Regions from separate parts of the Neobacillus pocheonensis genome, predicted to be linked through region 2. Evidence: riboswitches for the same ligand, from Rfam matches in the RefSeq annotation. Region 2 holds a riboswitch; the other holds the start of a gene.
What was found. Region 2 has a riboswitch for cobalamin ahead of ABES02_RS24770 (ABC transporter substrate-binding protein). Riboswitches for the same ligand answer to the same signal wherever they lie in the genome.
Positions count from the first base shown of each region.

Region 1: it holds a riboswitch for cobalamin, as region 2 does, so the genes downstream of both, metE (5-methyltetrahydropteroyltriglutamate--homocysteine S-methyltransferase) here and ABES02_RS24770 (ABC transporter substrate-binding protein) in region 2, are expected to answer to the same signal.

Region 1 covers NZ_JBCNAD010000018.1:35,608-39,914, reverse strand. The annotation lists gene ABES02_RS08855 (response regulator) at 1-1,190, shown strand, start outside; cobalamin riboswitch at 1,291-1,471, shown strand; gene metE (5-methyltetrahydropteroyltriglutamate--homocysteine S-methyltransferase) at 1,649-3,937, shown strand; gene ABES02_RS08845 (ribonucleoside-diphosphate reductase subunit alpha) at 4,067-4,307, shown strand, end outside.
Region 2 covers NZ_JBCNAD010000048.1:26,253-30,559, forward strand. The annotation lists gene ABES02_RS24760 (adenosylcobinamide amidohydrolase) at 1-378, opposite strand, end outside; gene ABES02_RS24765 (FecCD family ABC transporter permease) at 379-1,437, opposite strand; gene ABES02_RS24770 (ABC transporter substrate-binding protein) at 1,403-2,368, opposite strand; cobalamin riboswitch at 2,561-2,752, opposite strand; gene ribH (6,7-dimethyl-8-ribityllumazine synthase) at 2,839-3,309, opposite strand; gene ABES02_RS24780 (bifunctional 3,4-dihydroxy-2-butanone-4-phosphate synthase/GTP cyclohydrolase II) at 3,347-4,307, opposite strand, start outside.

The sequences.
Region 1 (4,307 bases), on a different contig from region 2:
AAGAACAGCACAACTTGCGGGAAAACTTGAACCGAGCCGTTTCGATTGCCCAAAAAGAGTGGGTATCTTCGCTATTAATAAACCAGGTGCAGGATATTACCTTTGACGAATGGGGCCAACTGTTAGGTGTAGAAATCACTTCGGGCCATGTGATGCTGTTTTCTCTGCAGGCAGCAAGTAATTCTGAATTCACTGCGAGTGAAAAGCAAAACTGGTATAAATGGCTGAAGGAAACCCTTAAATCTGTCGTGAAAAAGCATGAAATCATGATTGGACCGATAATGGACACGCAAGTGCCGGTGTTATTCCTGACATCGGAAAAACTCCATTTCAAAACGAATGCTCAATTAATCTGTGAAAATTTGATAAGTTTTTTCAAAAAAGAAAGCTTTCCAGGAGAATTACGGATTGGAATCGGTCACCCCCACGCCCATGCCCAGGAGCTTAATAAATCCTATCACGAAGCAGTCCTGGCAATGGAACAGCTTGCTAAAACGGCTAACCGTAAGTATTCATTTTGCGACAAGCAAGGAGATGCATTTGAAATACCTTCAGAATCCGTGTATCTTGAGATTGAAAAAAAGTTGTTAGATACCGTTCGCCAAGGCGATATCAATCAGGTGCTGTTCATTTTTGATTCGTTTGTGACCAAGCTGGAAGCGAATAAAGATTTAAAGGTTCAAATGGTAAAAAAATCTTTTGATGAATTGTTTATTCTCATTTCTCGAATGCTTCATGATCTTGGTATCAACTATGATCGGACTCCCAGCATCGATGAGTCAGAAGATATCACGTTTATTTTTGAAAAAGGGAAACAGCATTTGCTTGCGGTCGTGCAGCAAGTTCAGGCTTGGCGCAACAATCATGCAAAGGGAATGCTGCATAAGGCAAAGGACTATATTGAAAAGCATTATGCCGAGGCGATTACGCTTGAATCTGCAGCGGAATATGTGGAACTGAGTCCGTTTTATTTTAGTAAACTATTTAAAGATCGGTTTGGGATGACATTTATCGATTACTTGACAGAAATTCGAATCAAGCATGCCAAAACCGAAATGACCGACTCTGGAAAAAGTTTAAAGGAAATCTGTTATTCGGTCGGGTATAAGGATCCGAACTATTTTAGCCGCGTGTTTAAGAAGGTAACAGGTCTATCCCCGACAGAATTCCGAAAAGCAGCGATAAGTTAATACTTCACAAAGGCTAATTCACAGAATGTGAGTTGGTCTTATTTTTTGAATGGAAAATTATATACTTCATATTAGTAATATGATATAGTTATTGAAAATTCCATATCGTGTAAGAATTGGTGCCAAGCAAATGCTTGGCTTAAAAGGGAAGAACGGTGTAATTCCGTCGCTGTCCCGCAACTGTAAATCGGAGTGAATCACAAATACCACTGTCTAAGGATGGGAAGGTGTGAGGAGCCATGATGATAAGCCAGGAGACCTGCCAAATTCTAGTACACACCAAATACCTACGAGGAAATAGGTGGTGACATTCATTTGTACGACAAACGAGTTATGAGCAGCGATGTTTATGCAGTTTTTATTAGCATACCTATAACTTGATTGTAGAGCCATTTCCATTTTGTGGAGATGGCTTTTTTGTGTTTGGTAGTTTGTAAATTTAAAAGGAGGAATGAAGCATGAACTTAGTAAGTACAGTCATTGGTTACCCGTACATTGGAGAAAACCGTGAGTGGAAACGTTGTGTTGAATCTTTTTGGAAGAGTGCGAAATCAGAGGAGCAATTTATTGCCGAGATGAAAACAATTCGCTTGAATAATTTGAAGCGCCAGCAATCATTAGGCTTAGAATACCTAACCGTTGGGGATTTTACCTTTTATGACCGTATGCTTGACCAAGCAACCATGTTTGGATTGGTTCCAAATCGTTATAAATGGACAGGTGAAGAAGTCAATCTAACTACGTATTACGCCATGGCACGTGGGGCAAAAGATGTAATCGCTTGTGAAATGACAAAGTGGTTTAACACTAACTATCACTACATCGTGCCTGAATTTGAAGGCCAATCCTTACAACTAACGAAAAACTACTTGTTAGATTATTTTACAGAAGCTAAAGAAGAATTAGGTCTTATAACGAAGCCGACCATTATCGGTCCGTTCACTTTTGTGAAACTAGCAAAAGGATACGATAGCAAATCCAAAGCATTGTTTATCTTAAAACTCTTACCGCTCTATGCAAGAGTATTCCAGCAGCTTGTCGAAGCAGGAGCAGAGTGGATTCAAGTGGAAGAACCGGCACTAGTCCTATCTTTAACAGCAGATGATGTAAAACTAGTCCAAGAAATTTACAAACAATTAGCAGCCGAAGTACCCGCTGCACAAATCATGTTACAAACCTATTTTGAAGGATTATCAGCATATGAAGAACTATCTCAATTACCTGTCTCAGGGATTGGTCTTGATTTCATCCACGGAGCTGAAGAGAATATGGCTTCCCTTCGTAAACACGGCTTCCCCTCCGATAAAGTATTAGGAATTGGGATCATAAATGGACGTGATATTTGGCGGGCAAATTTGGCTGAAAAAGCAACAAGTACGAAGGCTGTTTTAGCATTAAGCGGTGTAAAAGAAGCCTGGATTCAGTCTTCATGTAGTTTACAGCATGTCCCTGTGACGTCGAAGGCGGAAACGCGTCTAGATACCACCTTAACAAATGCTTTGTCATTTGCCGATGAGAAAATTGTGGAGTTAACACAATTAACAGCCTATGTTCGTGACGAGGCTTGGACAGGAAATAAGAGCGTGTCACAAAGCATGAAAGCGACCCAATCATTAGCCCAGCATGGGGCGAGGAAAAATGTACGTGTGAAAGAGCTTGTACTACAAATAAAGCCAGAGCATTTTAGCCGGCCAATGACGTTTAAAGAACGACAACCCTTACAGAAAGAGGCATTGCATTTACCAGATTATCCAACAACAACAATAGGCAGCTTCCCTCAGTCCGATCAAGTAAAACGTACACGAACGGCCTGGCGTAAAAAAGAAATCTCAGAGGCTGAATATGAAGCGTTTCTGAAAAGTGAAACCGCTCGTTGGATTCAAATTCAAGAAGAAATTGGACTGGATGTTTTAGTCCATGGTGAATTTGAGCGTACGGATATGGTTGAGTATTTTGGAGAAAAGCTGGAAGGTTTTGCCTTTACAGAAAAAGGTTGGGTTGTATCATATGGTTCACGTTGTGTGAAACCACCCATTATTTATGGTGACATCGAGTGGACAGCCCCGATGACAGTGAAGGAAGTAGAAGAGGCGCAGCAATTAACGTCTAAGTATGTGAAAGGAATGTTAACAGGTCCTGTTACCATCTTAAATTGGTCCTTTGTCCGTGATGATATTTCGCGTGAACAGGTAGCCAACCAACTAGCCTTAGCATTAAGGGAAGAGATTCAAGCGTTAGAAACTGCAGGCATTGCCATTATCCAAGTCGATGAACCGGCATTACGTGAAGGACTGCCATTACGCAAAGAAAACTGGGCGGAGTATTTAGCCTGGGGGGTTAACGCCTTTAAGTTAGCCACTTCAAGTGTGAAGAATGAAACCCAAATTCATACACATATGTGCTACTGCGAGTTTAACGACTTTATTGAGCCGATTCGTTCCCTTGACGCGGATGTGATTTCCATTGAAACGTCTAGAAGTCATGGCGAACTGATTCAATCGCTGAAACAAAATTCCTATGAACTTGGGATTGGTTTAGGAGTATATGATATTCATAGCCCGCGTGTACCAAGTGTAGAAGAAATCGATGCAATCTTAAAAGATAGTTTAGAAGTTATTTCAAAAGATCAGTTCTGGGTGAATCCGGATTGTGGATTAAAAACACGTCGGGAAGAAGAAACCGTCGCTTCGCTAAAAAATATGGTGTCCGCCACTCGGAAACTACGTATAGGAACACTTACCTTTTAAGGTACTTATACGGGAAGGGTCCGTTCAATTAAACCTTAACGGATTTTTTGCAAATGATAAGAAAGTATAGATTTCGACTTCGAGAATTGTCCAGCTCCAGCGCTTTTCTTATTATAGGAGGAAAAAGAAATGTGTACACGTATTGAATCAGAACTTAATTTCGTTACTAAAGCTATCATTAAAGCATCAGAGAAATATCATATCGATGCATCCGATCTAATAGAACGTATTAATGAATTGAATGTTTCAGAGTTCGAGGCAAACCAGCAGGCATTATTTTATGCATTAAATCAAATTGCGGTGGATCAGCCGAATTGGACATTTTTAGCTGCACATTTATATCTAAATGAGTTATATGAAAAAGCAGCCA
Region 2 (4,307 bases):
GACCTGCTTCATGACTTTCTGTACGACCTCTTCATCCTGATGACTCCAAGTTTGAAACAATCCATGCTGATGGGCATAACGACCTAGAGAAACGGTGTCTTTAACGGTGTACGAAAACGATTGTGAAGAATGCTGAGACAGGACGGCAATCATTTGGGCTAGCTGTTTTGCCTTATATTCTTGAAGCCGCTTTCCACCGATGACAATCTCACCTTTTTGGATTGGCAAAATTCCACTCAGCATTTTTAAAAGGGTCGTTTTCCCACTTCCATTAGGGCCTAGTACTCCGAACAACTCCCCTTTCTTCACTTCAAAAGAAATGTCCTTCAGAACTGCTTCTCCAGTGTATCCACCAGAAAGCTGATGAACTGTTAGCATTTATTCACCACTTCTTTCCATTCTTTTTCTATGTAACAAGATCATTGCAAACCCTGGTGCTCCAATTAACGCAGTTATCACTCCTATAGGTAATTCGCTAGGGGATATGATTGTTCGTGAAATCAGGTCAGCGAGAATTAAAAATGCACTTCCGGTTAGGATGGAAAGTGGGAGTAGAAACTTATGGTCAGGTCCCCATAACAATCTAGTTAAATGTGGGATTACGAGGCCTACAAAACCTATCGTCCCAGATACAGCAACCGCTGATCCTGTTAGAATCGAACCGGCAGTCAGAATAACCAGCTTTCTCTTCTGAACATTAACCCCTAAATGCTGTGCTCTTTCCTCTCCAAAAGACATAGCATTTAATTCTTTGGCATTCATCATTAGGATTGCCGACCCAAGAATGAAAAACGGCAGGATGATTTTTATGTAAGCCCAGCCCCTCATCGAAACACTACCTAGAAGCCAGCCGATGATTTGTCTTAATTCATCGCCCGTCAGCGCAATCATTAAAGAAATGAGCGCTCCTAAAAATGAGCTAAAAATGATTCCCGTTAAAATAATCGTTTCTACTCGCATAGAGGGTTCCATTTTACGGGCGAATGTAAGGACTAATATTATGGTAAAAAAGGAGAATAGGATACTAAGGACTGGCAAAGTAAAGAAACCAATTAAAGGTATGGATAAGTGAAAGAATAATGTCATTACTGCGCCCAACGATGCCCCTGATGATACACCTAATGTATAAGGGTCCGCTAATGGATTTTTTAGCAATCCTTGAAAGGCTGCTCCTGCAATCGCAAGAGCAGCTCCAACTAGACCAGATAAGATGACTCTGGGTAAACGAATATTGAAGACTATACTAGTAAACATCGGATCAATTTCCATATGTAAACCTGTCAGCTTAACCGTGATTATTTTCGCAATGGTTAAAATCGGCACCGAAACAGATCCAATGGAGATGCCTAACAAAATCGAGATTAGAAGGAAAACTCCTGACACACAAAAGGCAAAATACTTATTATTTAAAAATTTCCGGATAGATAGCCTTTGCAAGTTCCTCTACTCCTTCAACTATCCTTGGACCTGAGCGGGTCACACGGTCCGAATCGACTTCGATTACTTGCTTGTTTTTAATTGCATTGACACTTTCCCAGCCTTTTCGGCTTAATACCTGATCTGAGGCATTTTTCACATAGTATCCATATGTAGTAATAATCGTATCTGGATTTCGTTTAATCATCGCTTCCTGATCAATTTTAATCCAGCCTTCTTGATCATTTACGATATTTTCTGCATGAATCGTACTAAGCATATCATTCATAAATGTATTGTTCCCAGGTGAATAAATTTCCGGTGCTGGTGAAACTTCAACAAGGACTTTTTTCTTTTCTTTAATTTTCTCTGCTTTTGCTTTGATTTCGGCCAATTTATCCTTCATGCCTTTAATCATTTCATCCGCTTTCTTTTTCTCGCCAGAAGCAATTCCGATCATTTCAATGGAATCATACACCTGTTCAAAATTTTGGGCATCATTGACAACTACCACCTGGATTCCAGCATCTTTCAATTGTTTAATCCCATCCTGGGAATTATGGGCTGTCGAAGCATGGGCTAGAACTAAATCTGGCTGTAGGGAGATAATTTTTTCTAAATTAATTTCCTGTCCGCCAATTTTCTCCTTTTTTGTGGCTTCTTCTGGGTAATTGTCGAAGTCAGAAACACCGACCACTTCTTTACCAAGACCTAAAGCAAAAGCAATTTCCGTATTACTTGGCATTAATGAGACAATCTTTTCGGGTTTCTTTTCGATAATAACTTTATTTTTTAATGCATCTGTTACGGTTACTGGAAATGCGACTTCCTCTGATTTCTTCACTACATCCGTTTTGTTTTCCTCTTTGCCCTGTTCCTTCTGTTCAGCACAGCCAGCTAGAACCCCTAACGATAATAATATTACGACCAAAATCGAATACAGTTTTTTCATATTCATTCCCCTTAAACTTATTATAATGAATTCTTTTAACAAAAAATAACTTTCGCTTACGCCTAAGCTTTGCTTCCTCTGATACACAAAAAAACATCCCCAGTCATTGAGGATGTTGGTATGATTAGTATAATTACTTCCATTAAGTAACAGAGACTAGTCGTCCACACCTCCCTATCCTCGTAGGTTTATTGGCGTATGAAAAGATAGGCAGGTTTCCTGGCTCATGGTTCAAGCGCTCCCTATGTCTTCCCATCGATTGACAGTGACTTTCTATAGGTTGCTCCCATTTACAGTGGCGGGACCGCGTTGGCTTTTAACCAACTTCCCTTTTAAGTTATCATCTTAAAAAAAGATTGTAACACCTAAATTTATGAATATTTTTTGTTAGTTATGATTATAAGGAAAGATTAATAAAATGTATATGTTTTTTTGCAATAACTTTAATTAATCACCATGAAAATGGTAATTTATGCTTCAATTGTTCTGCATAAATTAGCCATCTCAATAGCTCCAGCAGCCGCTTCCCAGCCTTTATTGCCAGCCTTTGTACCAGCTCGTTCAATAGCTTGTTCAATCGAATCGGTTGTTAATACGCCAAAAATAACTGGAATGCCGCTATCTAAAGTTATACGCGAAACACCCTTTGCCACTTCATTACAAACATAGTCAAAATGTGGAGTAGAACCGCGAATAACGGTACCTAGTGTGATAACCGCATCATATTTTTTGCTTGCCGCCATTTTTTTAGCAATTAACGGAATCTCGAATGCTCCTGGGACCCAAGCTACGTCTACATCAGATTCGCTGACACCATGACGTTTTAATGCATCTTGTGCTCCACTTAATAATTTACTGGTAATAAACTCATTAAACCGTCCGACAACGATTCCAATTTTCAATCCTGATCCGACTAAATTTCCTTCAAACATATGTCCCATGCTAATTCCTCCAATGATTTATTTTTATTTCTGCTCTTTAAAAATGAAAAAGATGCCCCAGTTTATCATGCTTTGTTTTTAAATACTGAGCATTTTCTTTTCTCATTTCCATTTGCAGTGGAACTCTTTCAACAACCTCAAGGTCATAACCTTTTAGCCCTTTTATTTTACGGGGGTTATTCGTTAACAGCTTCATTTTTCTAATTCCGAGATCTCTTAAAATTTGTGCCCCGATGCCATATTCACGTAAATCAGCGTCAAAGCCTAGTTTTTCATTTGCCTCAACTGTATCATAGCCTTCTTCTTGAAGTTTATAGGCTTTAAGTTTATTAAGTAAGCCAATTCCTCGGCCTTCCTGACGCATGTACAAAAGAACCCCATTTCCAGCTTGTTCAATTTGACTTAATGCCGCATGCAACTGTGGTCCGCAGTCACAGCGGTAGGATCCGAAAACATCCCCAGTCAAGCACTCTGAATGCACTCGAACTAGGACAGGTTTTTCAGGGTCAATTTGACCCTTGACTAACGCAATATGCTCTCTATGATCGATGACATTTGTGTAACCGACCGCCCTAAAGTCACCATATTCCGTAGGCAAACTAATTTCAACTTCACGGTTAATTAGATTATCTTTTTTGTTTCGGTATTCAATTAAGTCTTTGATTGTAATCATTTTCACGTTAAGTTGATCGGCAATTTTCCGAAGCTGCGGCACGCGCGCCATCGTTCCGTCCTCATTCATAATTTCGCAAATGACTCCGGCCGGTTTTGCGCCGCAAAGTCTCGCAAGATCAACTGCCGCTTCTGTATGGCCTGTTCTCCTGAGGACTCCGCCCTTTTTAGCGATGAGTGGAAAAATATGTCCCGGCCGTTTAAAATCAGCAGGTTTTGATTCTGGATCCAGCATACTAAGGACAGTTGCTGAACGCTCAAATGCCGAAATACCAGTAGTTGAAAATTTGTGATCAACGCTTACCGTAAAGGCGGTGCCATGTGGG